One region of the Alteromonas sp. KUL17 genome, then DNA from elsewhere that is predicted to be linked to it. Evidence: predicted binding sites of a transcription regulator. Region 1 holds the regulator's gene; each other region holds the start of a gene.
The links. Region 1 encodes LexA, which represses DNA repair genes until DNA is damaged. Its sites were predicted from a motif close to TACTGTATNNNNATACAGTA; they were not measured.

Region 1 (7,677 bases):
CCACAGGTAAAGTGTGCCTATGTCTTTGTGGTTAGTGGTAAACAACCAACGCGTTATCCCTTTAGGAATATGATCGTGGTGTTCATGGTCATCATGTAGGTGACCGTCATGAGGCGCAGAGGTATCTGGCGAAATAACTTCAGTTGCTTTGCTCATTGTCTGCTCCTAGTTTCCGTTTGCCACTGCGTTGACATCTTTGGCTTGAACCATATCGCCAGTTTTATTGCCCCAGGCATTTCGCTCGTAAGTGACTACGGCGGCAATTTCCTTAAGACTTAGCATTTTTCCAAACGCTTGCATGGCTGTTCCTGACTTTCCATGCAGCACGATGTCAATGTGACCTTGCTGATCTTCTAGTGCCATCTTGCTGCCTTTTAATGCCGGGAACACGCCAGGTAAACCTTCACCATTTGGCATATGGCAAGCAGCGCACGTTGCGTTGTATACTCGCTCGCCCTCTTTCATCAGTTCATCCATAGACATATTCATAGAAAGTAGACGCTGCTCTTCTTCTTTTGCTTTACGAACAATCTCTTCTTGTTCGCCCATCCACTTTTCAAACTCGGCGGGTTCTTTAGCAATTACCACAACCGGCATATAGCCATGGTCTTTACCACAAAGCTCTGCGCACTGTCCGCGATAAATACCCGGCTCATTCACCTTGGCCCAAGACTCGTTAATAAAGCCGGGGTTGGCATCTTTTTTCACGGCAAAGTCAGGAACCCACCAAGAGTGGATAACGTCGTCAGAAGTAATAAGAAAGCGTACTTTTTTCCCAGTAGGAATAACCAGAGGGCGGTCAACTTCAAGCAGGTAGTTATCTGTTTTCTGAAATTTGTTTTCTATTTGCTCGCGCTGAGTGGCGAGTAAAGAATAAAACTCTACATCGCTATCCATGTACTTGTAGTGCCATTTCCATTGAGAGCCTGTTACTAACACCGTCATGTCAGGCTCAGACGTGTCTTCCATAGCAATTAGAGTATTCGCTGCGGGTACCGCCATGAAAATAAGAATAAGGAAAGGAATAACGGTCCAAGCAATTTCGACCTTCACGTTTTCGTGAAAATTAGCTGGCTTGGCACCACGGGACTTTCTATGTAGATACATTGAGGCGAACATCACGCCAAAAACTACAACCGCGATACCTACACAAATGAAGAACATCAACATATGGAGGTCGTATACCTGCCCACTGATGTCGGTAGCACCGCGTCTCAAATTAAGCGAAGAGGCTTCTTCGCTTGCTTCTTGCGCAAAAAGCAAAGGGGAAAAAAGCAAAATTGGTATACTAGAACACCATTTTGCGAAAACGGTCGTTAGTTGTTTCACTCAGCACCTCCGTAATGGCGTGGTCAAAGACGCTGATTAATTTGCGCGATGCCCTACCAAATGGTTTGCGAACGATTGACCCATAACCTCAACTTGTAAAACAAATTTAGAGTCATTGTTATTATTTTGTTAATCTCTGTATAAGAATTGCGCAATAATGTCGTGCCGTCTAGTCTTTTCTATTAAAAATTTAACGAAGCGGTTAATTTTTAATCATTTACTAAAATGGTCGCGGGGGATTTCACGTGCAAAAAGAGAGAGCCATTGCTGTGGGATGCCCTTGGAATCAAACAGGCATTTTGAACACGGGATTAAAGTAAATGCTCGACTAACTAGTTAAGAAATCAATAAGTAATCGATTACTCAATGTCGATTTCAAACAAAATTCAAAATAAAAAATGGAAAATACTTGAAGCATTCATAGAAAGAATAACGTGAGTAATGATAAAAATAAGCGCGCAGAAAACCAACAGGTTTGCTGGGCAGGATAAAACCTAAGTTGGCAGATTGAAGAAAAAAACAGGAACAAAAGACATAAAAAAAGCGGCTAACGCGCCGCTTTTATACAAACAAGCTAAAATACTACATCCAGTCAGCGTTTCTGATCACACCCACCGCAATACCTTCTATCGCAAAATGTTCAGTCGCCAAATCGACTTTTATTGGTGCAAACTCATCATTCTCAGCATGAAGCAATACTTCACGCCCGCGTTTCTCTAGACGCTTTACGGTGACGTCTTCATCTACACGCGCCACAACCACCTGACCGTTGTGTACATCAGTGGTGCGATGAACAGCGAGAAGATCACCGTCTAAAATACCAATGTCTTTCATGCTCATACCGTTAACGCGTAGCAAAAAGTCGGCATGGGGTTGAAACAGTGCAGGATCGACTTTGTAGTGCGATTCAACATGCTCTTGCGCCAAGATCGGCTCACCGGCTGCAACACGCCCAATTAACGGTAGGCCTTCTTCTTGTGCGTCGTTATCAAGAGGGATATTGAGCTTAATGCCACGAGACGTACCAGGCAAAATTTCAATCACGCCTTTACGCGCCAATGCTTTCAAATGTTCCTCTGCTGCATTAGCAGAACGAAAGCCAAGCTGACGGGCTATTTCCGCACGAGTAGGCGGCATTCCCGTTTCTAACATGGTTGTTTTAATAAGTTCTAAAACTTCGGTTTGTCGAGCTGTGAGTGGGCGCATAAAAGACCTGTCTGTTCATACAGTTCCTGTAAGTATATACACCTAAAACTAAATAACAAGCACTTGCCGCGTCTTTTGCGATCTGCAATAGCCTACGACAAGTGCTTTCCTCTTATTTTACGAGAAGAGCCATGTTCGGGTTACTAATTTGTAACTCCAGCTCCCCATCACTATTTTGACGTGTGCGCATGCCTTCAACATTATCGAGCCCAAGTCCAGGGCTTTGCCACACCACATTGCCTTTATTATCAACCTCAACCACGCGATATGCGATGCTGTCATAATAATTGTACGAATAGTCATTCTCGTTAGGCTGGTAGATAGCGAGAATCGACTGATTAGACGACGTCGTTGGAACAGCCGCTATATACTGAGGGTAGAATGACGGTGCTATAGCGTCTTTGAGTTCTAATGCATCGCTCGCCACGTCATAAACATTGATGGTGTTGTAGTTTCTATTTAAACACGCAACTTCAAGTTCGCTATCACTATCAAAATTTACCGTGAGCAATTGGTCACAATTGGTTTCCAATTCATTCAATCCAACAAATTCACCATCCTGCATTTTATAGAGCTTGAGCGAACTATAGCCCCCAACAGCAAAATAATGCACACCGTCTTTTTCAGAGGCAGCAAGCGCATTAATTGAAAAATCGTTAATGATTGAGTCGATAAGCACCTGATTCTCGATATCAAACGCTTTAAGTCGATTGTTCTCAATAATAACTGCATCGGCGTAACTGTCGTTATTTACGTCAATGGCTTCAATAAACGAAATTTCACTATTCTGATTATTGTTCAGTGCCCATTGAATAGCGTTATCTGTAAGTCTCACGACATTAAACGACGAACTATAATCCAGTGCCCCTATTAGTAACTCACCCACACCGTCATTGTTGTAGTCTGTAACGACCGGTTTGCTATAGTTATAGACATCTTCGCCAACCTCAGCACTTATCGCAAAGTTATCCTCTTTATCTACCGATAAAATCTGAATAGATGATTCGTAACTACTTGTATCGCTAACAAAGACGGCTCTTTCATCATTATCGCCATAAGGTGCCCAACCCGCGGCATGATATCTACTCGCGCGCGGCGCACCTTTTATATCTGACAAGGCATATTCACCGTTGGCATCTTGTTGCGCTACTAAAATTTGATTCTCACCAGTCCAAATAATGTCGTCCACATTGTCATTGTCTAAATCGTCAATGAAAAGTGACATGCCACTGTAAGTGTTGTGGTTAAGAGCCCACTGCTCAGAGATTTGTCCCGCTTCTAATGCAAAACCTCTAACTTGTCCCCACTGACACTCGGAGACAACCACTATTCCTTCTGTAGCTGGGCTTTCTTTACTATAGGCGATATCACAAATGTCACCATGTTCCGCCGTTGCCAAACTGCTTTTCGATACTGCTGAGTAAATTGAGATATCATTCCAACTATCGGCACCGATGATTTCATCTACACCATCGTTATTCATATCACCCAGCACAACAAATGCGTCGCTGAACCCGCTACCGTATAGCCATTGGTTGGCACCGCTTTCGATATCAAATACATAACCATTGTTCGTTACCATTTCTATCGATGCGTCATCATCTACGTTACCAAAAGCAAGGTTATTGACGCCGTCAATATCGTACTGTTGCAACTGCTCACCTGTGCGAACATCTACAATGGCAATAGAAGTCGCATTGTAATATTCGCTCCCATATAAATAAGCAACTTCATCAACCCCGTCACCATTGATGTCATAAAATAAGCCAGAAATAATACTATCTTCAATAATAAACACCGCTTCTGCGTTACTTTCGCGGTCTTTTATTACAGACAATCCCTGTTGAGTAAGAAGGTAGATTTCATCATTATTGTCACCATCAACATCTTGGGTATGCACGCTTCTAATTTCGCCTTTAGTTGGCAGTTTATACGGATACACATAGGTATTTTTAAGCGTCTTACCTTCTAGCGAAAATGCGCCCACGTTTCGAGCATTTACCGTGATAAGTTCACTTACACCATTGGTCGAAGCAATAGCAAAGCCATGATTATAAATTGGTGTCATCACAGTAGTACGAGCATAAGCCGGGGCCTTGTCCGCATAAGAAGTGATTTCGAGCGTTTGTTGGGATTCAGTTCCGTCTAAGCTAGCGAAACTAAACATATAAGTTTGAGCGTTGAAAAGTTGATTCGCAGGTACATTCCAGGTCATCAGACCTTCCGCATTTAACGAAGCACCGGGAGGCGCTGAAATAAGCTCTCCCGCGACGTCATCGTCAACTCTGTCTGGGTCACTCATCGATACGGTAAACTCTACGTATCCGCCCGCAGTTACTACTTCAGGCATATTCGATGCAGTGAGCGTCATAGGAGAATTGCCGATCTCAACGAAAGTAGGCTGGGATTCAACAACGTTAATACCGTCTGACACCACCATGGTAACTTTAACTTCATCACCGAAGACTGCGCTGTAAGGTGGCAGCGTGGTACTATTAACATCGTCAAGGACTACACCATTTACATACCAGCGAAACGAAATCACCAGCTCTGAGTCGGGAGTATCTGAATCATAATAGTAGCCAGGCTCAACGGTGACTTCATCTGTGGTATAGACAGTCTCATAGGCATAGTAATAAGGCTGATTAACTACAGGAGGTACGGATATCGCATCGATATCTGAAAGCGCAAGGCCAGTATGGTTTCCGCTGGCAAACGCTGTTAAATTATTAAAGTATACACCTACATCGTAAATATCATCGCCGTTGTTATCTTCGCCATAGCGAACTGCGCCATCAATAACGTCAATTCCAGCCGTTTTATCTCCTTTTACGACTAGCGAGCCAGATGACGAATAGGGAAGGTCGCCCTGATCAGAAGAATACGCAAAGTCCAATTTGCCTTTAGACGCAATGTAGATTGAACCATTAAGTTCAGACACGAAGGTGTTGTTTGTCACCCCTTCTGCTGATGTGCCACTGACCTTGTAAGTTTCACTATTGTGCGTGACAGTAAGATACTGCCTCGTCTCTTCATAAAACGTACCTGTTTGTGGGCGGTAGCGAAAATCAACACTTAAGTAGCCTTTTAATGTTGTGCGCACGCCACCGTCTAGCATAGACAAAGTAGTGAAATAAGACGTTACTTCGGAGCTGTTTTCACCTGCGTCAGTAATAACTAGCGAAAATTGTCCGTCATACCGAGTGGAGTCGTAATATTGAATGCACTGATCATAGTCTACAGTAATCGTTCCTGTCCCCGTGTCTTCATCAAGCTTACCTGAGTATGTTACTGATCCTGATTCATAGCACTCGGTCGTACCTTCAACGTTGCCGTTCTCATCTAGGAAGGTGTAGATATCATATTGATCTACATAGGGTGAGCCACTTGTATTGTCACCAAAGAGCGTGATGTAAACCTCTTGTACTGCGCTGATATCCACAGTAGAGACTTTCGTTTCTCCACTGTAGTTCGCATCAGCATAGGTGGTTGCCGCCGAGTTTAGTCGTGACTCTGAGTAATCTAAAGGATTTGATAAAATTTCTAGTGCTGTCGGCTCAGGTGGAGGTGGTGGGTTTGTAGGTGGAGAAGAATCAGAGCCACCTCCACCACCACACGCAGTTAGAGCTACAAGAGAAAAAAGGCCAGAAAAACCCAAGCGCGAAGTTTTCATACATCGTCCCTGATTTAAAAGGCATGTCGGCTTTTTAGTTAAAAGCTCAAAACACGCCTAATTATTAAGTTAAATAAAATATTCGTTTTTTATAACTTAACTTTATCAATCTAGCAACAGCGCCTTGGGCGTATACGCTTATATTTAATGTAGGCGAAGCCACGTACTATTATTATTCATCCCATACGACTTGGTTTCTGCCCTGCTCCTTGGCTCTGTACAGCGCCTTGTCAGCAAGCGATAAGAGGGCGCTGAAATCCGCCTCAAAGGTGTCTTTGATAAATGTTGCGCCGATGCTGATCGATAAATTCATCGTGTCTGTCTTGTAGGTCACTCTCCCCTCTTCAACAGCAATGCGCAGTGCTTCTAGCTGCCTATGGATCTCTTCTTTCTTGTCACCTATCATGACTATTGCAAACTCTTCTCCTCCTAATCGAGCCACGACATTTGGCGCTTGATTATGTTTAGCTATTTTCCTCGCAACAGCAATAAGCGCCTGATCTCCAGCATCGTGACCGTAGGTATCGTTTACTTTTTTGAAGTGATCAATATCGACGATAGCAACACATCCACGACAATGTTGTTTTGAGAATGAGATGCACTCGTCAAGGAACGCGCGTCGGTTATAAAGGCCCGTTAAAGAATCGGTCATCGCCAAATGCCTAAGCTTCTCTTCAGCAACGGCTCGGGCTTCCTCAAGCTCTACTGCGTAGAACAAGCCAGCCAATGCATCTAAAAAGGGCTGTAGAAACTCAGCATCTTCGTCAGTGTAGGTATCAAACTTATTCGCTAAACCGACCATTCCCACTACTTTATCTTTCACTTTTATAGGTAGGCCTAAAAATCGGCTAATGCGCGGATGACCGTGCGGAACACCTTTGGAATTAGGGTGACTGTTTGGCGCATTACTAATGGTAACTTCTCCCGTTAAAATTGAGGTTCCAAAAAGGTTGTCGAAGTTACTAAAGTAGAGGTTTCGTTTTTTGTATTCTGCATATTGAGAAAAGCTACTGTTATCCCAAACAATTTCAGAAATCGCATGAATGAAAAGTCTAGATGAGCTACCGTCTCCTTTCATTTGGCCGACGAAGGCAAACTGGCTATCTGAGATATCTATGAGTTCGGCCAATACGGACTGACACGCCATCGTCAAGTCATTGTTTTGGAGATATGATGCCCGGGTTTTATTGATAAATTGAAGGAGCTGGGTTTTCTTTCTCTCATGCAGTTCGCTTTCCATTCGTTGCGTTATATCTCTATGAATACCTGCTATACGAACCGGCTTACCTTGGGCATCTGTCTCAACGGTTTTCCCATAACTTTCAACCCAAACCCAAGAGCCATCAGTGTGTTTCATGCGAAATGTGGTGTTAAAGACTTTGCTCTTACCAATTAGATGCATGTTGAGCTGCTTTTCAACTTTGACGTAATCCGCGGGATGAATGAGCTGTCTAAAAAAGCGGGAGCCA
Region 2 (7,677 bases), on a different contig from region 1:
AAATGGGTGAATATATAGCTGGTGAGCCTCTAGGAGGCATGCCCTACGCCCTGCCAGCCCTGTCTGACGCTGAGCACACTACACTCATTCAATGGTTAAACCATGGTGCGCCGTTACCCTTACCCAAAGCGCTCTCTCAAGAACTGAATGAAAAAGTATCTGACTTAGAAGCGTGGCTAAATGGCGATAGCAACAAGATGCAGCTTTCTGCACGTTATGTATACGAGCACTTGTTTACGTCTCACCTTTACTTCGAAGACATTTCAGAAAAAGGAAAAACCCCTCAGTTCTTTGACCTAGTACGCTCGCGTACACCACCAGGACAACCATTAGATATTATAGCCACTCGCAGGCCCTTCGACGACCCTAAGGTCGAGCGCGTTTATTATCGCCTTCAGCCTGTGCACTCGACTATTGTGAGTAAAACACATCAAGCTTACGCCGTTAACAAGGATCTTTTAGATAAATGGCAATCGTGGTTTGTTGACGCCAACTTTTCTGTAGAATCATTGCCATCATACAAACCTCAAGTGGCGGCCAACCCTCTAACTGCTTTTACTTTATTGCCAGTAGAAAGCCGTTATCGGTTTATGCTTGAACGCGCGCAAAACACCATTATGGGTTATATAAAAGGGCCTGTATGTCGGGGGCAAGTCGCGCTAAACGTGATTAACGACCGGTTCTGGGTGTTCTTTGTCGACCCAGACATTGCAGCTTCTGAAAAAGTGAATGCTTTTTACACCGCTCAAAAAGAAAACCTTCACCTTCCTGCTGAAAAAGATAGTTCAGCCCTTGCAGTAAACTGGGTTAAATACGCAAAGCGCCAAGGCGAATATATGCGTGCAAGAACCACCTTTTTGAACAATGAATTCAAAAATGAAGAGCATTTGAGTGTGTCGAGTATATGGGATGGCGACGGCGATAATACTAATGCCAGCTTAACCGTATTTCGTCATTTCGATAATGCCACAGTTGTTAAAGGGATGGTTGGCCAGCCCACTAAAACAGCATGGGTGATTGACTATGCCTTGTTAGAGCGCATTCACTATTTGCTTGTGGCTGGCTTTGATGTTTACGGCAATTATGGCCATCAGTTATTGACCCGTTTGTACATGGATTTCTTGCGCATGGAGGGTGAATCGAACTTCCTTAATCTACTTCCTCCAACTACCCGCCATGAGCTTCTCGACGATTGGTATCAAAACGCAAGCCCTGAACTTACCGATTATTTGGAAGGTGATATCAACAGTTTCGAACAACCTTCTGGCATAGCGTTCGAAACAGCTAATCCTCAACAAGAACTTTATCAATTGTTATCGCATTACTTGGCTAAGGTTCAACCGAATGCCTCAACCTACAATAAACGTTTGCTATCAGCTGAACAGCTCGAAGCATTAGAGCGCTTAGATTCACTTCCTGCTCAACAAGCGACGTTGATGCCTGAAACTACCATGATTGTGATTCAAGACGACAAAAACCCAGACAACATTGATGTATTCACTGCCCTTAGAAATAGCGCGCATTACAATGTAAATAGCCTATTTGAAGAAGAGGAAAACCGGGAGCCTTCTAAAGATTCAATCACGCTAGTTCATGGTTTGTTAGGCAGTTACCCTGACGCATTCTGGTATATCAATGCCTCAGAGATAACGTCTTCGATTGAGAAGCTTAAATCCATTAAAAGCGAAGCCGATTACAAAGCCTTGCTCGACGATGTTGGCATGCGCCGAACCAACCCTAATTTTTGGGCGTTTAGTGATAAATTAATGCAATGGTCTAGCGAGCGCTATCCTATTGAAGGCGGTCTTCTCGACTATAATCGGTTAGAAGATCGCTAAACCTTGCGCTGTGTGCCGTTTTACGCTTTTCTTTTGCAAAAAACCTGTGCTAATGTCCAACCATTGGAAATGAAAGGACATTAGCATTCCATGCCCTATCAAACCGTTGCTTTAATTGGAAAACCTCAGCACGCTGCAACCCACGACAGCCTGAACATTCTTGCCGAATATTTATTGGCAAAAGGCTGTAAATTATTGGTTGAGGAAAGTATTGCTGAAGAGCTTGAAACCGAGAACTTTAAAAGCTGTAACCTTGTCACTATTGGCAAAGAGGCTGACCTTGCCGTTGTGGTAGGCGGTGACGGCAGCATGCTTGGTGCAGCACGTGTGCTCGCTCGCTTTGACATTCACGTTGTCGGTGTAAACCGCGGAAATCTCGGCTTTTTAACTGATATCCACCCCGATGATATTGTTCAGCAACTTGACCTTATCTTTAACGGTGAATGCGTAGTAGAAGAGCGCTTCTTACTTGAAGTAGAAGTTTATCGACACGAAAAGCTTAAAAGTAACAACTCTGCTGTAAACGAAGTGGTGCTTCACCACGGAAAAGTTGCCCATATGATGGAATTTGAAATTTACATCGATGAGCAATTTGTATTCAGTCAGCGCAGCGACGGATTAATCGTAGCCACACCCACAGGTTCAACGGCTTACTCTTTATCAGCGGGCGGCCCTATTATAATGCCTAAGCTAGATGCGCTAACTTTAGTCCCCATGTTTCCTCACACACTGAGCAGCCGTCCAATCGTTGTTGATGCTGACAGTCAGGTATCGATGAAAGTATCAAAGGTTAACAGTGACTCGCTACAAGTGAGTTGCGATAGCCATATTGTTCTGCCGGTGCTACCTGGCGATGAAATTCGAATAAACAAAAGCGTAGACAAACTCCATCTTGTTCACCCTAAGGGCTACAGCTACTTCAATGTACTTCGTAAAAAGTTAGGTTGGGGTAGTAAGCTTTACTAACCTCTCGGCTCCATTTAGTTGATTCCATGTGCATTTATTACATAAGCCTGTAGCATTTTCTTGATTGCTACAGGCTTGAAAAATAAAGATTTTTTAATCTTCTCTAATTTCCTTAACGAAAACCAAGACTTATAGAAATATAAGTTTTCGGCATACCTGTTGCACCTATTACAATAAGTCGTCAGCACAAGGTTTTTGTTATTTGGCCTAAATGATGTTTCGCATCCCGCTGACTTATTTGCATTCAATAGGAGATATCATGAGTAACACCAATATCAAATTTACAGCCCCTGGAATGGATAACGATGCTGCTGCCAAAACAATCAAGGTATTGGATCAGCGACTGGTTGCACTATTAGATTTACAGTTAACGTTGAAGCACATTCATTGGAATGTAGTAGGACCAAATTTTATCGGTGTGCATGAGATGTTGGATCCGCAGGTAGATGCGGTACGCGAAATGACCGACACAATTGCAGAGCGAATTGCTACATTAGGTGGCGTACCGAAAGGTACACCAAAAGCCATTGTTGAAGGTCGCAGCTGGAACGATTATGAATTGGGTAAAGGTTTAGTACTTGACCACCTTAAGGCGCTGGATGCCGTATATGACGGTGTGAATGGTGACCATAGAAAAGCGTTAGAGCTTTTAGGTGAAATTGACCCAGTATCGGAAGATATGATCACCGGCCAACTTGCAGATTTAGAACAGTTCCAGTGGTTTGTGCGCGCGCACATTGAGTCTGGCAGCGGTGAACTACAGCAATAATGTATAATTGCTGGTAAACCACATAGTCATTCGGACTACCTGCTATTTAATTGAAATTGAATTTTAAGGAGAGCTTACGCTCTCCTTTTTGCTATCAGGTTCTCTACTGCGTTGTGGAATTGTTTACCGCTTGCTTTTGAGTTATTCAGCTACTTAGCATTGAGCTAATTTACTACTGTATAACCACTGTAACGAACGCATCTAGCGCAGCCTATTATTAATGGGTTACTCATAACCACTCCTTTTTAAACGCTCTATACAATATTGATTTATTTAAACTTTTCACAATCCACTTTAATTTTAAGTAAAATATTTACGACTTAACTTTACACAGAAAAAATACTGTATATATTATCAGTTACTGTATATATCATCATGTTCAACTTTTTTCGAGTGTGGTTATGTTAGCGCATCTTTCTATTTCAAATTTTGCTGTTGTAAAACAATTATCGGTTCAACTGGAAAACGGGTTGACTGCTATAACCGGCGAAACCGGTGCTGGTAAATCCATCGCCATTGATGCCCTAAGCTTGTGCTTAGGCGAGCGCGCCGACGCAAATGCGGTGCGAAAAGGCAGCGCAAAAGCGGAGATCATTGCTCACTTTTCTCTAAACGGCAATGTATTAGCTAAAGCCTTCCTCGATGAACATGAGCTCACCTCAGATGAAGATGAGAATAGCTGCTTTATTCGCAGAGTTATTTCAAAGGAAGGCCGTTCAAAAGCTTTTATCAACGGTATTCCCGCCTCACTTCAGCAGTTAAAAGGCTTAGGCCAGTTTTTGTTGGCCATTCACGGTCAAAATACTCACCTACAGTTGCTGAAAGAAGACCATCAAAGGGAATTAGTCGATGGTTACGCTAAGCACAACGACATATTAGTGCAGGTTAGAGAAACCTACTCTCTTTGGCGTGATAAGCAGCGCACGTTAAAGGCGCTTCAAGAACAAGCCCAGCAGCGCGAAGACAGAATTCAGCTGTTAACTTATCAGGTTCAAGAACTTGATGAATTCGCCATTGAAGAGGGTGAATTTGAAGAGTTAGAAATAGAGCACAAACGCCTGAGTAACGGGCAAAGCCTTTTAGAGCAAGCACAGACTAGCGTATACAATTTATATGAAAGCGATGAAGGCAACGCACTGTCAGTTATACAAAGCAGTATTGAACGTTTAGGCGAATTAGAGGCGCACGACGCTAGTTTAACGCCAATCATTGCAATGCTTAATGATGCAGCAATTCAAGTAGAAGAAGCGGCAGGAGAGCTACGTAGCTACTGCGATCACTTAGAGATCGATCCACTTCGCTTACAGCAAGTTGAGGCGCGCTATGCGAAGGCGATGGAACTTGCCCGTAAACATACTGTGATGCCAGAGGGACTTTATCAGCATCACCAAGAGCTAGCCGCCGAATTCAATGCTTTATCGGAACAGGAAACACTGTTAGGTACGCTTGAAGGCGAAGTAGAAGAAGCACGAGCAACGTATTTAACCGCGACCAAAGCGCTTTCTGAGAGCAGGCAACGTGCTGCTGGTAAGCTAAGCGAAGATATTGAAGTGCAAATTCGCCAAATGAATATGCCCCACGCAAAAGTGGATATTCAGATTCAATACGACGAACTTAAGAAGCCGGTGAGCACAGGTCTAGATACCGTAGAATTTAAAGTGTCTACCAACCCTGGTCAAGATGCAGGCAAATTAGAAAAAGTCGTATCAGGTGGTGAACTTTCTCGTATAGGATTGGCTATTCAGGTTATCGCGAGCGGCCATCACGCTACCCCTACTATGATTTTCGATGAAGTCGATACGGGCATTAGCGGCCCAACAGCATCAATCGTTGGCGGGCTTTTACGTAAATTAGGTAAACAATCGCAAGTAATGTGTGTTACCCATCTACCTCAAGTAGCGGCACAGGCACATAATCAATTGTTTGTTACCAAGCTTACCGACGGGGAAAGTACTGAAACCCAGATGTTGGCGTTGACGAAGCAAGACAGGATCGATGAGCTTGCAAGACTATTAGCCGGTGATAAAGTAACCAAGTCGGCGCTAGCGAATGCAAAAGAACTGCTTAAAAGCGCAGCATCGAACTAAAATGCAGTTGATTGGTCATAGTTGTCAATGTAGCATGCCTTCGCGCTTGCAATAAAACAGTCTCGAAATTCGCTTTAGCGAAGTTCATTGACACTAACAAAGGCAATACTGGACAAATTAACGCATGAAGTTGCAACACCTATTAGTAATTCTTGGTATCACACTAACATCAACCGCTTGCTCGAACTGGATTTATCGAATCGACGTTCCTCAAGGAAACTTCCTTGATCAAAGAGATGTGGAAAAGCTGCGCGTTGGAATGACAAAAGAACAAGTTATTTATGTACTAGGTAACCCTGTTGTTCAAGACTCATTCGACGATGACACTTGGTACTACGTTTACGATATGAAGCGCGGTATGAAAAAGCGTGGTGAAGATTTTCAAAAGCAAATGGTGATTAACTTTGTAGACAACAAAGTGACAACGGTTGAAGGTGACTTCGAGTTATCTGAAGACTTCAATACACCGCTTGATAACTAATTTTGTTTAAAAGGTAGCGTTTCTCGCTACCTTTTTTGTTTCTAATACCCTTCATAAAAACGCCTGTTTTTTAGAGATATATCGCTTACCTACTTGAGGTTTATATGGAACATAGTTTTTGGCACAGTAAATGGCAAAAGAACGAGATTGGATTTCACGAACCTGAAGGGAATGCGCTTTTAGTAAAGTATGCGTCTTTTCTGTTTGGCGACGATAGTCCTAGCACATCTTTAAAGCGCATTTTTGTACCACTATGTGGAAAGACCCGAGATATTGGTTGGTTACTCTCCAAGGGTTGTGAAGTGGTTGGTGCTGAGCTAAGCGAAGTGGCTATTATACAGCTGTTTGAAGAGCTAGGTGTAGAGCCTACCGTTACCACTACTTCCAACGGTAAAATTTACGCTAAAGACGGTTTAACCATTTACGTAGGTGATATCTTTAAACTTACATCAAGCGACTTAGGTGACGTTACGGGCATTTACGATAGAGCCGCTTTAGTCGCGCTGCCTAGCCCGCTTCGCGAGCAATATGCTGCGCATTTAATGGCCATTACTCAATGCGCCCCCCAGCTAATCATTTCTTTCGAGTATGACCAGAATGAAATGGCCGGCCCTCCCTTTAGCGTAAACGAAAAAACCGTCGACGCTCTTTATTCAGCGGACTACAACATTCAAAGGTTAGAGCGCTCGGTGCTTGAAGGCGGTTTGAAAGGCAAAGTAGACGCTGATAATTTGGTATTTGCACTAACGGCGAAGTAGACTTTTTTAAGACTTGTTGCCAATACAAAGCGTTGAAATGGTTGCTTTATAGTTTGCGTTTTAGCGCTGATTAACAGCGACACTAAAGCTATTCATACCCACACCAGCTAATGCGACTTGCTTAAATAAATGACTAGAGGCCAAGCAGTGCCTCTATGCCAAACAATATTGCACCTATCAACCCGCCTACGATCGTGCCGTTTATGCGAACTTTTTGAAGATCGCGGCCAATATTCAACTCTACCTGCTCAGCCATTTCACGTTCATCCCAACTATTGATGGTGTCGCGAATGTGACGGGTTAGAAATTCAGCCAACTCAGGCGCCATATATTTAGCCGCTTCTCCAATGTGCTTATTGAACGCTTTTGCTAGCTCACTGTCTTGCGTTAACGTGGTACCCAAATCGTTTAAAAGGCTCGACACCTTTGTTTCTGCTTTACCATTTTGCTGTTCAAGAGACGTTAAAAGCCATTGATGAAACTTTGCCCATGATTGCTGAACATACGCGTTTAACGCTGGGTCATTAATAATTTTTTCCCGATAGCTGTTTACCTTTTTCTCCATTAACGGGCTGTGCTGTAGTTCGTAGAGGAATTCGTGTACTTGCTCATCAAATGCATGGCGAATGGGGTGATGCTCATCTTCGTATACATCTTCCAAAATACTTGAAACCGCTTTAACAGCAATGAGTGCCCCCTGCTCGCTTAGCCAACTAGACGGCAATAGCTTTTCGATACGACTGTATTCAGTTTTTAGCCAGACTACTAACGTATCTGC
Region 3 (7,677 bases), on a different contig from region 1:
AGCCTTTGGTACGGGTACATATATGCTGGGATAGCAGTGTCTTAATAGGTTTGCATCATCCCACAATGCCTGTTGTTACGTTGTGTAAAGGAAGTGAGCGGTATTAACGGGAGGTGTAGCATGGCAGAGCCATTACCAGATTTAATTGAAGAGATTGTTACCGAAAGTATGGGTGACGATCCGGCGACCTTGTTAGCCACCCTTGCGGGGCAGGACGAGGTATACATCGCATCACTGTTAGAATCGTTGCCCGTAGAAAAACGTTTGGCGGTATGGGAAGGCATTCCTCGCGACCGTAAGCTCGACGTATTGGTTGAGATGCGTAGCGACCCCCGTGAAATTCTTATCGACAATACGCCGCACGACGAATGGGCGTCTATTTTTGCTGATATTGACGCAGAAGATTTACTGGAACTACTCGATTCATTGCCAAAACGCCTAGTCGATATGGCCTATGAATCACTTGATTCCAAAGAGCGTAAGTACTTCAGAGAAGCCACACAATTCCCCGATAACCAAATAGGGCACTGGGTTAACCACGAGCAGTTAGTGCTACCTTCGAACGCGAAAGTGCGCGAAGGGCTACGCTTATTAAGACGTGACATACCTCAGCATTGTGACAGCATTTTTTTGGTGAATCGCTCAGGTCAATTTTCCGCGCTAGTTAAAATTAGCCACCTCTTCAATGCGCAAGATCACGTGTCGCTATTCGACTTGTCGGAAGAAAGTGTGACGACCATTCAAGGGGCTGACGACACTATGAATGCGTCGCTACTTGTTCAACGTTCTGGGCTTGCGTCGCTGCCGGTAGTTGACGAAAACAACAAGCTTCTCGGCCGATTAGATGTGACCTCTGCAAGTGAGTTGGTTAACGAGTTTTACGAACGCCAAGTGATGGCTTCGGCCGGTATGGATGAGGACGAAGATTTATTCTCGCCTGTGGCCAAAAGTGCGAAAAATCGTGCCCTTTGGCTTGGCATTAACTTGCTTACCGCATTTTTAGCTTCGTGGTTTATTGGATTGTTCGAAGGCACCCTTCAACAAGTGGTTGCCCTTGCGGTACTGATGCCGGTAGTGGCAAGTATGGGAGGTATTGCAGGTAGTCAAACGCTAACCCTGATTGTACGCGGCTTGGCGTTGGGGCAGGTCACGCCTGCCAACTTACGGGCGCTGATGGTGAAAGAGCTTAAAGTAGGCGGCGTTAATGGCGTGATTTGGGCCTTAGTAATTGGCGTTGTTGCTTATTTCTGGTTTACCGATGCCATGTTAGGGTTGGTTATCTGTTTGGCCATACTGTTCAACATTGTAGCCGCCGCACTTGCAGGCGTGTTTGTACCTGTAATTTTGGACAAGCTGAAAATAGACCCAGCACTGTCGGGTTCTGTAATTCTAACAACTGTCACTGACATTGTAGGCTTTGTTGCGTTCTTAGGTTTGGGCACACTGTTTCTGCTGTAGCACCATTCCCGCGATAAACCTTGTCCTGTTTTTTCATGACGAACGCATCTTAGGCCCCATTGAATGAGCACATTTAGTGGGGCTTTTTCATTTTTTGTTAATTGCGTTTCATTAATTATGCCGCTTGTTACACGTCCTTTGCCGCATTGGAAAGCGTTAAGGGTTGTGAATTCACCTAACCTGATAAACAATACGCGCCTTCTTCCCCCGAATTTCGTTGGAGTCAGTCTTGTCTAAGCAAGCCAGTGCCGCTCAAGTCGGCGTTATTTGTGCAATTGCCGCATATAGTATGTGGGGTGTTGCACCTGTTTATTTCAAACAGTTGATGGTATTGCCGGCTGCTGAAATCCTAATGCACAGGGTAATTTGGTCTGTGGTGCTGTTGGTTGGGCTTATAGCCGCGTTAAAGCAGTGGCCCAAAGTGGGCGCCGCCCTTCGCAATAAGCGCGTTATGCAGATTTTATTCGTTGCAGGGTTGTTACTCGGGGCGAATTGGCTCTTGTTTATTTGGGCAATTAATAACGACCATATTCTTGATGCAAGCCTTGGCTATTACATCAACCCTCTTATCAACGTATTTTTAGGGCGACTTTTCTTAGGTGAAAGGTTGCGTAACTTACAGCGTGTAGCCGTTGGGCTTGCCGTTATTGGCGTGGCTATTCTTATTTTCTCTTATGGCCACGTGCCGTGGATTGCTTTGGTGCTCGCGGGAAGTTTTAGCGTGTACGGCTTATTGCGCAAGCAAGTGGCAGTAGACTCGCTACCCGGCCTATTCATTGAAACTTTAATGCTCTCGCCATTCGCTATTATTTACTGGGTCTTCTTTGGCTCTGAGTACAGTAACTTATTTAATAACGACGCCACGCTAAATACCCTTATTTTAGCGGCTGGCATTGTAACTACCGCGCCACTACTTTGTTTTACCGCTGCAGCAAGGCGCATTATGTATTCAACGCTGGGCTTTTTTCAGTACATTGGCCCTACGCTTATGTTCATTCTGGCGGTTTACCTTTACGGCGAACCGCTTGAAGAGTCGCGCTTGGTAACCTTCGGCTTTGTGTGGTTTGCGCTTATCTTGTTTAGTGCCGACTCGCTAGTTAATTACCGCAGTCAGCGTAAAGCGCGAAAGCTAGCGGTGGAGTAGGGGCTTTTGCGCACAAGTCTTTAATGAAACGTCGGACAGCTTAGCGGCGGTTGATTGAGTGAAAAGCTAAAGCAGTAAAGCTTGCTCTTGCTGAGGAACATCTGGTGGTTCGCACTTCACTTGGTTACGCCCACTATTTTTGGCGGCATAAAGCTGCTTGTCGGCAAGGCTTAGTAGCTTATCTACGCGCTGAGTGTGGGCGCCACTTACCCCAATACTGCAGGTCACTTTAATGTCGCTTTTAGGCAGCTGAATAATTTCCGCTTCCACCACTTTTCTGAAGTCGTCTAAACGCTCACTGGCTTCTTTTAGTGGTGTTGACGGCATGTATATACAAAACTCTTCGCCACCAAAGCGGGAAATAATTTCGTCTGGAAAATAAAACTCAATAAGGGCCGCCATGGCTTTTAGCACAATGTCACCTGCGTCATGGCCATGGGTATCGTTTATCGATTTGAAAAAGTCTAGGTCAATAAGGGCGAGAGCGTGATCCTCAGACAGGTTTTGGTGTTGTACAGTAACCATGTAGAAGAAGTGGCGCCTGTTAGGCAAACCTGTTAAATAGTCGGTGTTGGCCACACGACGAATTTCTTCAACGCTCTCAATATATTCTACGTTCTGCATCACGCGACACAAGAACTCTTCATGACAGTAGGGCACTCGCAAGAAGTCATTTGCACCACTTTTAATGAAGTGCGCAGACATTAACATGCCTTTGCCTCCAGCAACGCCCATAATTGCCAGCTGCTCTTTCGAGAAGGCTTTTCTTAAACTGGCGACAAAGTGCGTGCCTGTCATATCTGGCAGCGTGTTGTCAGTGATAACAAGACGTACGTTTTTGTGTTCAGACAAGCATTGCATAGCGTCTGTAGCCGTTAGGCATTCAAACGCAATAAAATTGTGGCGCTGAAGTAATGAAACGGTTTTTGAGCGCAACACCCGATTAGTGCTTACCACGACGACGCCGGTAGACTTGTTTTTTTCTAATCGGCTAATAAGACGATTGAGGTAGTCGTAGTTCTGCGAATTTTCTTTGGGAATGTAATCGACAACGTCACGTTCTAGGACTTTATCGCGAATAGCGCTATCTAAACTTTCTGTTGTAGCAATGGTGGGAATGAAAGACTCAACCGTAAAGTCGATGGCTTCGCCTTTTGGTGCATCGGGAAGCGAGTATGCAACAATAGCACACAGAAAGGTTTCCGGCATATTTTGCGAAAACCGCGCTTTGCCTTCTGTCAGCGACGTTGCGCCAACGGGGGTAAGACCTGCCCGGCGTACTAATTTCGCTATAAGTTCAAGGTTGCCTTCACCATTTTCGATGATCAGCACGTGTTGCTGCATACATTTCAACTTAGGTTTAGGCTACCTTGCCTATTAATAATGTTACGCTTTCTCCAGCTTTGCGTAAGCAAGTACCAGCCATTTGCTGCCAAATTCGTCGAAGTTTACTTGAACTCGACCGTGCTCTCCACTCCCTTCGTAGTTAAGTACGATCCCTTCGCCAAATTTACGGTGTACAACTCGCTCACCTAAACTAAAGCCCGTTTCTTCAAAACTGGCGTGCGACGTCGCTTGGCTAAAGCGGTTGTGCACGGGCCGCGAGATAGTCGATTTCAGCCTAACCTCTTCAACGCAGTCTGCTGGCATTTCGCGAATAAATCGAGAAGCAGTATGATACTTATCTTGGCCATAGAGTCGACGACTTTCTGCATAAGTAATATACAACTTTTGCATTGCTCTGGTCATACCAACATAGCAAAGTCTGCGTTCCTCTTCCATTCGACCTGGCTCGTCGTTGGTCATTTGGCTAGGGAACATGCCTTCTTCTACACCTGCTAAGAATACCAGTGGAAATTCAAGGCCTTTAGCGGTGTGTATAGTCATCATCTGCACGGCATCCTGGTCTTTATCCGCCTGGGTTTCACCTGCTTCCAGCGACGCATGAGCTAGAAAGGCTGCCAGAGGCGACATTTCTTCGGCTTCTTCAGGCACGATAAAGGTTTTACATGCAGTAACCAATTCTTCCAGGTTTTCTAGACGTGCTTGGGCCTTTTCTCCGCGCTCTGCTTGGTACATGGCGTACAGACCAGACTGGCGAATAGCTTTATCGGCTTGTTGGTCAAGGGGCTCATCTAACGTGGATTGCTCTAGCTCAGTAATTAGCAACACAAAGCTTTGCATTGCGTTTAGCGCGCGGCCTTTAAAGCCACCTTCATTAATGAGCAACTGACACGCCTGCCACATTGAACAGTTGTGCATTCGCGCGGTGTCGCGCACTTGCGATAAGGTTTTCTCACCAATACCGCGACTTGGGGTGTTTACTACACGCTCGAAAGCTGCATCGTCGTGCGGATGGCTCACCATGCGCATATAGCCAAGGGCGTCTTTAATTTCTTGGCGTTCGAAGAAGCGCAGACCGCCGTATATGCGATACGCCAACCCTTCGTGTAGCAAGGCTTCTTCCAGTACTCGAGACTGGGCGTTGTTTCGATAAAGAATGGCGGTATCAGTAAGGGCGTTGCCTTGATTCAGCCAATCTTTGATTTTCGAAACAATAAAGCGCGCTTCATCTAGCTCGTTGAAACCCGCATATACAGAAATCAGCTCGCCTTGCGCGTCTTCCGTCCAAAGCTCTTTCCCTAAACGGCCCGTATTGTTCTCGATAACCGTGTTCGCCGCTTTAAGAATGTTTCCTGTAGAGCGGTAATTCTGCTCAAGGCGAATAGTAGTAGGCTCGTTGAAGTCTTTCAGGAAGTGCTGAATATTATCTACGTTCGCGCCGCGCCAGCCGTAAATAGACTGATCGTCGTCGCCAACAATCATAATGTTATTATTACCACCACTACACAGCATACGAAGCCATGCATATTGGATATTGTTGGTATCTTGGAATTCGTCTACCAACACTGCACGGAAACGACGTTGATAGTGGGCTAGTACTTCTGGGTTTTTAGCCCATAATTCATGTGCGCGTAGCAACAGTTCAGCAAAATCTACCAAGCCTGAACGGTCGCAAGCGTCTTGATATGCCGCATAGACTTCGCGCATGGTCTTTTGAATATGATCGCCGTGGGTTTCAATGTGCTGAGGGCGCAAGCCTTCGTCTTTGTTGCCATTTATGTACCACTGAATTTGACGAGGCGCCCAATGCTTTTCGTCCAGGTTCATGGCCTTCAGAATGCGGCGAATAAGTCGATACTGATCGTCCGAATCAATTATCTGAAAATTCTCAGGCAAGTTGGCTTCTGCATGGTGCGCTCGTAGTAAGCGATGCGCAAGCCCGTGGAAGGTACCAATCCACATATTGTGCAGGCTGCGACCCATCAACGACTCTATTCGGCCGCGCATTTCTTTGGCTGCTTTATTGGTAAAGGTTACTGCCAAAATAGAAAAAGGGGCGATGTTTTCGACTTCCATTAACCACGCAATGCGATGCACTAATACGCGGGTTTTACCACTGCCCGCGCCAGCCAAAACTAGGGCGTTAGATAGTGGGGCTGCTACTGCTTCACGCTGTTTGTCGTTTAGCTCGTCTAGCAGTCGAGATACATCCATAGTGTGGTACCTGTTAGTTGATAGTGTTATACATTCAGCAGCGCGCTATTATGCCACCTGCCTGTTAATTTATACAGTCCAGTTTTTCCCAGTGAAGATAAACTTCAACGGCATTATACGTTCGTGTGCAATCATGATTTTAAGTATTATTTAATGAAAGATACGAGCGCTCTGAACGTTCTATTAAGTTAATGGAAGCACTCAGTTAGACGCAGCGAGAGAGCAGAGTGCTTTAACGATGTATACATGTACGATACGGTTATTAGCTATAACGAATTAATTCGATAAATTGATCGAATTATGCGCTTGGTCGGTATCACATCGGTATTGCATCACATCAAACTCAGGTAAACTTTTACGCGTTCCCTTTTGTCAGCATAGATATGCCCAGCAAGGAACAAGTTAGACTGCTTACTCAATTTTCTTATAGAACACAGCATTTTTATATAACGGGACATGCTCATGACCGCACTTACTACGCCCATCGATTTTTGGTCTACGCTGAAACAAGAAGCGCAAGTTGTTGCTGAAAAAGAGCCTTTGCTGTCTAGCTATGTGCATGCCAGTGTTCTTGCACATCACAACTTTGAATCGTCGCTTAGCTTTATTCTGTCGAACAAAATGGCAGACGACGTCATGCCTGCGCTCGCCATTCGTGAAGTTTTCGATGAAGCTTACTTACTTGAGCCTGGCATCAGCGAAGCGGCTATTGCTGACATTCTAGCGATTAAGGCGCGGGATGCGGCGGTCAACGATTACCTTACTCCCTTACTTCACTTTAAAGGTTTTCATGCTGTGCAAGTACACCGCATGGCGCATTACCTTTGGGTTCATGGGCGTCATCAGCTTGCTTTATTCTTACAAAGCCGCAACTCGGCAAGCTTTGGTGTAGATATCCACCCTGCTGCGCGTATAGGTAAAGGCGTCATGTTTGACCACGCAACCGGCATTGTAGTGGGCGAAACTGCAGTAGTTGAAGACAACGTATCTATTTTGCAGAGCGTTACATTAGGTGGTACCGGTAATGAGTCGGGCGACCGTCACCCTAAAATTCGCCAAGGCGTGTTAATTGGCGCTGGCGCCAAGATCCTTGGAAATATTGAAATAGGTGAAGGCTCAAAAGTGGGCGCTGGTAGCGTTGTACTTAATAGTGTTCCGGCTCACGTTACTGTGGTGGGTGTTCCAGCTAAAGTGGTTGGGAGACCGGTTTGTCAAAGCCCATGTGAATCCATGCGCCAAAACGTACTAGAAGATAACTCCCACGTATAAAATTGGGGTCAGAGTCTGAGGGATCCCCACGAATTTAATTTCATATGCCTCCGGCCCAGGCTGCGTCAACTATGGAGATGTACCATTTGAGTGCAGCTTTCCACTGTCGCATAGTAAATCGTATTCGACAAGCGACAGCCCTGAGTCCAAGGTAATGGAATGACAACACGCTTCTGGTTTCGGTATTAGCTTGGAAGCGCCGATGCTTATTCGATGAGACGAGCACCATACCCAGTAATATAGCTACG
Region 4 (7,677 bases), on a different contig from region 1:
TACCGATCAATTCAGAATATGGCTTTCACGGTGCAATGGCCTCGCTTCCTAATTTATCCACCTTTAAGCGCGTAGAAGATTATCAGGCCTACATTAGCCGCCTAAACGCGCTGAAACCTTATTTTGACCAACAAATTGCGTATATGAAACAAGCGCTAAAAGAAGGCTACACGCAGCCTAAAGTAGTGTTAAAAGGGTTTGAGAACTCGGTAGCGTCGTACATTGTTGAAAAGGCTGAGGACAGTGGTTTTTATTCTCCATTTACCCGCTTTCCAGAGTACTTTACTGCCGAGCAGAAATCAGCGCTAACGGAACAAGGCAAGGCTGCTATAAACAGCAGCGTGTTGCCTGCGTATCAAATGTTCTACGACTTCATGGTAGATGAATACATTCCTAATGCCCGTGAAGATATTGCCGCGAATAACTGGCCTGATGGCGTTGCGTATTACGCCAATAGAGCCAAGCATTACACCACCACGGATATGACGCCTCAGGAAATCCATGATTTAGGGTTGTCTGAAGTAAAACGCATTCGCGCGCAAATGCGGCAAATTGTGGATGAGCTTGGCTTTGATGGCGACATTAACGACTTCATTGCGTTTTTACGCGAAGACCTGCAATTCTATGCCACCAGCGCTGAAGATTTACTAAAAGAGGCGTCGTTCATTGCAAAGAAAATGGACGCAAAGCTTCCTTCGCTCTTTGAGTATCTGCCAAGAACGCCTTACGGTGTAGCGCCTGTACCAGACGCTATCGCGCCCAAATATACAACGGGCCGTTACATTCATCCTAGCCGCGATGATCAGCCAGGATATTACTGGGTAAACACGTATGCCCTCGATAAGCGCCCTTTGTATGCATTGCCTGCACTGACCTTGCACGAAGCAGTGCCTGGCCACCATCTTCAAATATCGTTGGCAGCAGAGCTTGAAGACTTACCTATGGTACGTCGTAACACCTATATTTCAGCGTTTGGTGAAGGCTGGGGTCTGTACTCTGAGTTTTTAGGTATTGAAGCAGGTATTTACGAAACGCCGTACGACAACTTCGGTCGCTTAAGCTACGAAATGTGGCGTGCGTGTCGCTTGGTTGTGGATACCGGTATGCACACGATGGGCTGGAGTCGTCAACAAGCGGTTGATTATATGATGGAAAACACCGCGCTTTCAGAACACAACGTAAATACTGAAATAGACCGCTATATCTCTTGGCCAGCGCAAGCCTTGTCTTACAAGATTGGTGAAATCAAAATTAAAGGCCTTCGCAAGAAGGCAGAGAAAGCATTAGGCGAGCGTTTTGATGTGCGTAAATTCCACCGCGCCGTGTTAGAAAACGGCTCAGTTCCATTGTTTATCTTGGAGCAAAACATCAATACGTTTATAGAAGAACAAAAGGCACAATAGACATGATCGTTGCATTTGGTGTTATTGGATTACTTATCCTGTTTTTAATTTACTTTGTGCTGCGAGCGCAGAATTTACAGAAAGAGCTGGCGCTATTGCGCCACTCGAATAAACAGACCAACAACAAGGTTACGTATGCTTATCGCAACCTTGTTCTTGTTACAGATGCGTTAGAGAAAAATCTTACTGCGCGTATTGAAAGTGCCTATAAAAGCCGCCTTATCGACCAAACTCAATACAATGCGCTGCACCCGCTTATGCGCAACTTTTCGACTATCGTCATGGCCTGTTGTGAGAAAGGCATGTCATTTGAGGAGTCACTGAATAAGGTGCTGCTTAATGAAGAAGTGACGCTTGAGGAAATTCGTGAGGTGGTAAAGGCTCTACCTAGCAACGTTCGCATGGTGTGGGCAAAAAATACCGCAGACGGATTTATTGCTTTTTGCCAAACCGTTACAGCAACAGTAAGCGGCACGACTGCAAAGGCTCAAAAAGAACCATCTGAAGAGTAACATTTTACTCTGTGTCCCTCGTTAGCGCTTATACAGCGCTAACTTTATGACAGGGTCGCCCGCTTTGCTATGCAGTAAGCTCAGCGCCCCTGGCCCCCCTAAGCTACGCTTTTAAAAGTTTAATCTTTTTACCTTTCCAAACTAATCAGTAAGTTAGCGCTTAAAACAACAAGTCAAAAACCTTTTGTCTTGAAAAGGGTTATTGCTGCACTATAATACTGTATAAAAATACAGTTTATTTTGAGTGCCATGAATAAATCGTTATCTGTGCTTAATAACCACCCGCATATTTGGCGGGCCAGAGATCAGAAGCAAAGTGAAGCCAAGTTTTCGCTGGGCTTTCCGCGTCTGGATAAAGCGCTTAACGGTGGCGTTGCATCTACAGGCCTTGTCCGTATCTCCTCGTTAACCGGGGTGGGTGAGCTTTCACTCTTTAAACGAGTTATTTGCCAGCATCGTACGCACAAACTGGTGGTGTTTATTAACCCTCCCGGGCTACTACAGTCGCCATGGTTAGAAAATCTGGGGCTTAAAGCGCAACAAGTGCTGGTAGTAAAAACACGTTCTGAACAAGAGTCATTGTGGGCTGCTGAGCAATGTTTAAAAAGTACGGCTTGCCATTGCGTAGTGCTGTGGAGTAATGCTGTAAATCAAAAAGAAGCGCGACGCCTACAGGTAGCAGCAACGCATAATGATGCGCTGTGCTTGCTGTATACTCCACCGCAACAGCAGGCCTCACAGTTAGGTTACCCAAAGGCCGACATGGGGAGCGATTCACAAGTCAACCTGTCGAATGAAAGCGACAGTGCATTACCCATCACGTTGGATATTGCGCTAAAAGGCAACCCCCACGCTTTGGCGGTGAACATACGCAAGCAGCGTCATGGCTGGCCCAAAGATAACATTGTTATTTCCCATCGGTGGACCCCCGACAATCACGCCATTAAATGGGCCATGGCACACAACACGCTTTCCGATCAGGCATTACACTCTGTGAGCTAATGATGCTGTGGGCTTATATTTACTGCTATCAACTAACTTTAGACAGCCATATCAAAGCGGCTAGAAGTAAGCGTGCACATAGCCAGTTGTCGAAGCACGAAACTAACAACCAGTATTCAGCGTTAGCGTCGAATACTCCCGTTGCGGTGTACTGCAGTAAAACAAACAAAATTACGCAGTGTAATGATATTGCGAAAAAAGAAGGTATTGAAATTGGGCATGGGCTAGCTCAAGCGGCGGCGCTATGCCCTTACGTACATATTCTGCCTTTCAGTGAAGAAGCTGAAAAGCATATGCTGACGCAGTTAGCCCATCGGCTTTATCCACTGGCTTCTGACATCGTATTAGACAACCACATTCACTCAAATAGTGTAAACGGTCTGGCAGTAAGGCTAGATAACCTAACTCATTACTATGGCGGTCATACGCCACTGTGGAAAACTTTAACCCAAGCACTTGCTGAAGCAGATATTCGCTATCATTTTGCTAGCGCATGGACAATTGAGGCCGCAAAAGTATTAGCGCTTCATAAATTTAATACCTACTTGCATACATCCGATGACATAAAAAAAGCGCTAAGTACGTGCCCGCTTTCTATTACGGCTCTATCACCTAAAGTCATTGACTCGTTGGCAAGGGTGGGCGTTTCCTGCGTACAACAGCTGTTGGCAATGCCGGTACAAGAACTGGGTCGGCGCTTTGACAATAACACTATTATGTATCTTACTGCGTTAAGGGGAGAAACCTTTCCACGCGTTACGTTATTTAGGCCTTTGGAGCACTTCGATAACTTTATCCTATTGCCTTTTGATATTGAAAACACGCAGCATCTAACCCCTTTTGTCAGCCAGCAGTTTGAGCATTTGTCTCACTATTTACGGGCAAGAAACTTATATACATCCAGCATCAGTGTACATATTCATTTCAGAGAAGCACCTGTAATGGATATTAATATACGTTCGGCACTGCCTCAGTCTTCAGTACAAAGTTGGCTGCCCTTGTTTAGTCTTAAAACTGAGAATCTAGAGCTGCCTGAACCAGCCACAGCCATTGCGCTTACCTGTCAGCAATTTGAAGAAATGGATACGCAGAATGGCGACTTTTTTAGCGACAGATTTAACGATATTGCACAAAAGCAATTAATTGGGCGCTTAAACGCGAAGCTAGGCGATAACAGTACGTTTCAACCTCTCGCTGCCGACAGCCATCAGTTTGAATATATGACGGTGACGGAGTCGAGCACCGGTAACTGCACCCGTAATTATGCTTATAGCAGTGACATTACGCCCACCTTCACTTTTGATGTACCTAAACCGCTTATTCAGGCTACCCAAATTTGCTTTGGCCCCGTGCGTTTACACAGCGAGTGGTGGCATGACAGCCCAACAAAGCGTGATTATTTCATCGCCCAAACTGAGCAATGCGTAAGGCTTTTAGTGTTTAAAGACGAAGAGAGCCGCTGGTGGGTGCAGGGCCTTTTTTGCTAGCGGTATACGGTTAAAGAAAAAGGTAAAGGCAATATCATGAAATACAGTGAGCTCTTTTGCCAAAGCAATTATAGCTTTCTTTGCGGCGCCTCTTCCCCCGCAGAGCTTGTTACCACGGCTTCTTTCCTTGGTTACGACGCACTTGCCATTACCGATGAATGTTCAGTAGCAGGTGTGGTACGGGCTTTCGATGAAATTAAGCATCAGGGTCTACCGATTACGCTTATTGTGGGTAGTTACTTTGTATTTGATGACACTTTATCTTTTGTGCTGTTGTGCCCGAACAAAGCGGCCTATAGCGAACTGTGCCGAATTATTACTAACGCGAGGCGTCGCTCTGATAAAGGTGAATACCAACTAGCTGAGTGGGACTTGCGTACCATTCGCCATTGCAAATTCATTTGGTTACCAAGCGGCAAAGAAGCTAAAGACAAACATTGGGCTGAATGGCTGCAAAAACACCCTAGTATTGATGCCTATATTGGCGCTCAGCGCCTATTAGACGGACGGGATCACCACAGGTTTGCGCATTACAATCATCTGCAGTCTGCCTATCCTTTTCCTGTTATTGCCTGTACAGGTGTACTCATGCATCACGCCGACAGACTGCCGCTTCAACATGTATTGCATGCTACTAACGTGCATACCAGTGTAGACAAAATAGGTCGGGATGCGTTGAGTAATGCAGAGCGTAGTCTGCGAACCGTACAAAAAATTAAGAAGCTTTACCCTGAGAAATGGATTGCCAATACCAATGCCCTTGCCCATGTATTCACGTTTTCCTTAGAAGAGCTGCGCTACCACTATCCAGCGGAGCTTGTACCTGAAGGGTATACGCCCACTTCGTATTTACGGGAACGTGTAGAGGCCGGTATAAAAGTGCGTTTCCCTGAAGGTATCACCCCTGATATTCGCCAAATCATAGAAAAAGAACTGACGCTTATTGCCGAACAAGAGTATGAGTATTTCTTTTTAACCATTTACGACATTGTTCAGTTTGCCAAACGACAACGCATTTTGTATCAAGGGCGCGGCTCTGCGGCCAACTCGGTAGTGTGCTATTGCTTGGAAATAACCGCGGTAGACCCCAGGCAAATAAGTGTGCTGTTCGAACGCTTTATTTCTAAAGAACGTAACGAACCACCCGATATTGATGTGGATTTTGAGCATCAGCGTCGTGAAGAGATCATCCAATACATTTACAAAAAATATGGCAGAGAAAGAACCGCTATCGCAGCTACGGTTATTTGCTATCGCTTTAAGTCAGCGTTTAAAGATGTGGGCAAGGCGCTGGGCTTCAGCGAATCACAGCTTGATTTTGTGGTAAAGCAGATTAATCGCCGAGACAGCGTTATTCCGTGGAAATCCCAGCTGGCAGGGCTTGGGCTAAACCCTGAAGAGCCTAGGGTGCAGCAGTTAATTACCCTTACCGAAGCTTTACTGGGCACGCCCCGACATTTGTCGCAACATGTAGGCGGTTTTGTTATTAGCGCAGGGCCGCTCTACGATCTTGTTCCTGTTGAGAACGCCGCGATGGAAGAACGTACTATTATTCAGTGGGATAAGGACGACATTGAAACCTTAGGCCTATTAAAAGTCGATGTGTTAGCACTTGGGATGTTAAGCGCTATACGTCGCGCATTCTCTCTTATCAATAAACAGTATCCCGTTGAAACCAGTATTCCGTTCATTACTAAGCTTGGAGATGACAAACAAGTTTTCGATATGATTTGTCGGGCCGATACGGTAGGCGTTTTTCAAATAGAATCACGGGCTCAGATGTCTATGCTGCCAAGGCTCAAACCTCGTCGCTATTACGATTTGGTCGTACAAATAGCCATTGTACGGCCGGGTCCGATTCAGGGTGATATGGTCCACCCTTATTTGATACGCCGACACGGTAACGAAACCATTAGCTACCCATCTAAAGATGTGGAGAAAGTTCTGTCTCGCACTATGGGCGTGCCTATCTTTCAAGAGCAAGTGATTCAGCTTGCCATGGTTGCAGCTGGCTTCAGTGGCGGAGAAGCCGATCAACTGCGTCGCGCCATGGCGAGCTGGAAAAAAGACGGTAGAATTTTTGAATTCAGAGACAAGCTTATTAGAGGCATGACGGATAAAGGCTATGACAGTACGTTCGCCCACAACTTATTTGAACAAATAAAAGGCTTTGCAGGTTACGGCTTTCCTGAATCGCACTCAGCATCTTTTGCCGTATTAGCTTATGTGTCTTGCTGGTTGAAGTTTTACTTTCCCGTTGAGTTTTACGTAGCGCTGTTAAATAGCTGGCCCATGGGGTTTTATTCTCCGTCTCAGTTAGTTCAAGACGCTAAGCGTCACCACATAGGGGTAGAAGCGCCTTGTGTTAACCAGTCTGACGTTGAGCATTCTCTGGTGGTACAAGGCCAGGAAAAACACATTCAGCTTGGTCTTAAGCTTATTAAAGGCTTAAGTGAAGCATCGTCTCAGCTTATCGTGGAAAACCGTTCAGACAAAAGCTACACCAATGTTGAACAATTGCAGCAGTTATCGCTTAAAAGTCACGAACTAGAGGCACTGGCCAGCGCCGATGCCCTTCGCACTATTTCAGGCAATCGATATGAAACTCGCTGGCGAATTATGGATACTCAAACGCGTTTACCACTGTTTGATACTGACGATTTTTATGCAGATAAAAATGCCACACCGCTGGGTGCTGCACCGACCGAGGCAGAAAACTTACTTGAAGACTATGCCTCAACCGGCTTATCAGTAAATAACCACCCTATTTCTTTACTCAAAAAGCAACATAAGCTTAAAGACATAAGCTGGTCCAATTCGCTTAAAGACAAGACCAATAAATCTGTTGTAAAAGTACTCGGCGCAGTAACAGGTCGACAGGCCCCGGGTACAGCCGCAGGCGTTACCTTTCTGACTTTGGAAGATGATATAGGCAATATGAACGTTGTGGTATGGCAAGCCACCGCTCGTGCTCAGCAACAAACATTCTTAAAGGCTAAACTACTACAGGTAAATGGTATTATCGAACGCTCCAAAGAAGGAGTTATCCATATTATTGCAGGTAAGCTTATTGATCGGACGCCGTGGCTCGAAAAGCTGTCATTAAGTTCAAGAGATTTTCACTGAGTATTTTACACCCGCAAAACGATAAATTATGGTGTATAGATACGCGATTTATTTTTGTATTAAAAATCTTCCTCTCAAGGAAATGCTTCAAAGATAATTTATTTGTATATTGTAAATTGCTGTAGTCATTTTGGAGTTTAGAATGAT

Region 2: recN (DNA repair protein RecN) is a predicted target of LexA. The motif match lies at 3,914-3,933, and genes of this name have one in related genera.
Region 3: uvrD (DNA helicase II) is a predicted target of LexA. The motif match lies at 6,220-6,239, and genes of this name have one in related genera.
Region 4: KUL49_RS18960 (recombinase RecA) is a predicted target of LexA. The motif match lies at 2,132-2,151, and genes of this name have one in related genera.

Annotation. Positions count from the first base shown of each region.
Region 1 covers NZ_BJKJ01000009.1:39,290-46,966, forward strand. Annotated here, with positions in the region: gene ctaD (cytochrome c oxidase subunit I) at 1-156, opposite strand, end outside; gene coxB (cytochrome c oxidase subunit II) at 166-1,329, opposite strand; gene lexA (transcriptional repressor LexA) at 1,912-2,535, opposite strand; gene KUL49_RS09970 (hypothetical protein) at 2,648-6,208, opposite strand; gene KUL49_RS09975 (diguanylate cyclase) at 6,381-7,677, opposite strand, start outside.
Region 2 covers NZ_BJKJ01000018.1:49,424-57,100, forward strand. Annotated here, with positions in the region: gene KUL49_RS14995 (fatty acid cis/trans isomerase) at 1-1,838, shown strand, start outside; gene nadK (NAD(+) kinase) at 1,929-2,804, shown strand; gene dps (DNA starvation/stationary phase protection protein Dps) at 3,064-3,573, shown strand; gene recN (DNA repair protein RecN) at 3,975-5,660, shown strand; gene KUL49_RS15015 (outer membrane protein assembly factor BamE) at 5,785-6,141, shown strand; gene tmpT (thiopurine S-methyltransferase) at 6,246-6,899, shown strand; gene KUL49_RS15025 (DUF445 domain-containing protein) at 7,033-7,677, opposite strand, start outside.
Region 3 covers NZ_BJKJ01000026.1:235-7,911, reverse strand. Annotated here, with positions in the region: gene KUL49_RS17400 (thioesterase family protein) at 1-34, shown strand, start outside; gene KUL49_RS17395 (magnesium transporter) at 121-1,458, shown strand; gene rarD (EamA family transporter RarD) at 1,688-2,602, shown strand; gene KUL49_RS17385 (diguanylate cyclase) at 2,669-3,946, opposite strand; gene uvrD (DNA helicase II) at 3,989-6,160, opposite strand; gene cysE (serine O-acetyltransferase) at 6,623-7,429, shown strand; partial or broken gene KUL49_RS17370 (transposase) at 7,470-7,677, opposite strand, start outside.
Region 4 covers NZ_BJKJ01000033.1:2,283-9,959, reverse strand. Annotated here, with positions in the region: gene KUL49_RS18970 (DUF885 family protein) at 1-1,403, shown strand, start outside; gene KUL49_RS18965 (hypothetical protein) at 1,406-1,915, shown strand; gene KUL49_RS18960 (recombinase RecA) at 2,165-2,917, shown strand; gene KUL49_RS18955 (DNA polymerase Y family protein) at 2,917-4,404, shown strand; gene KUL49_RS18950 (error-prone DNA polymerase) at 4,441-7,530, shown strand.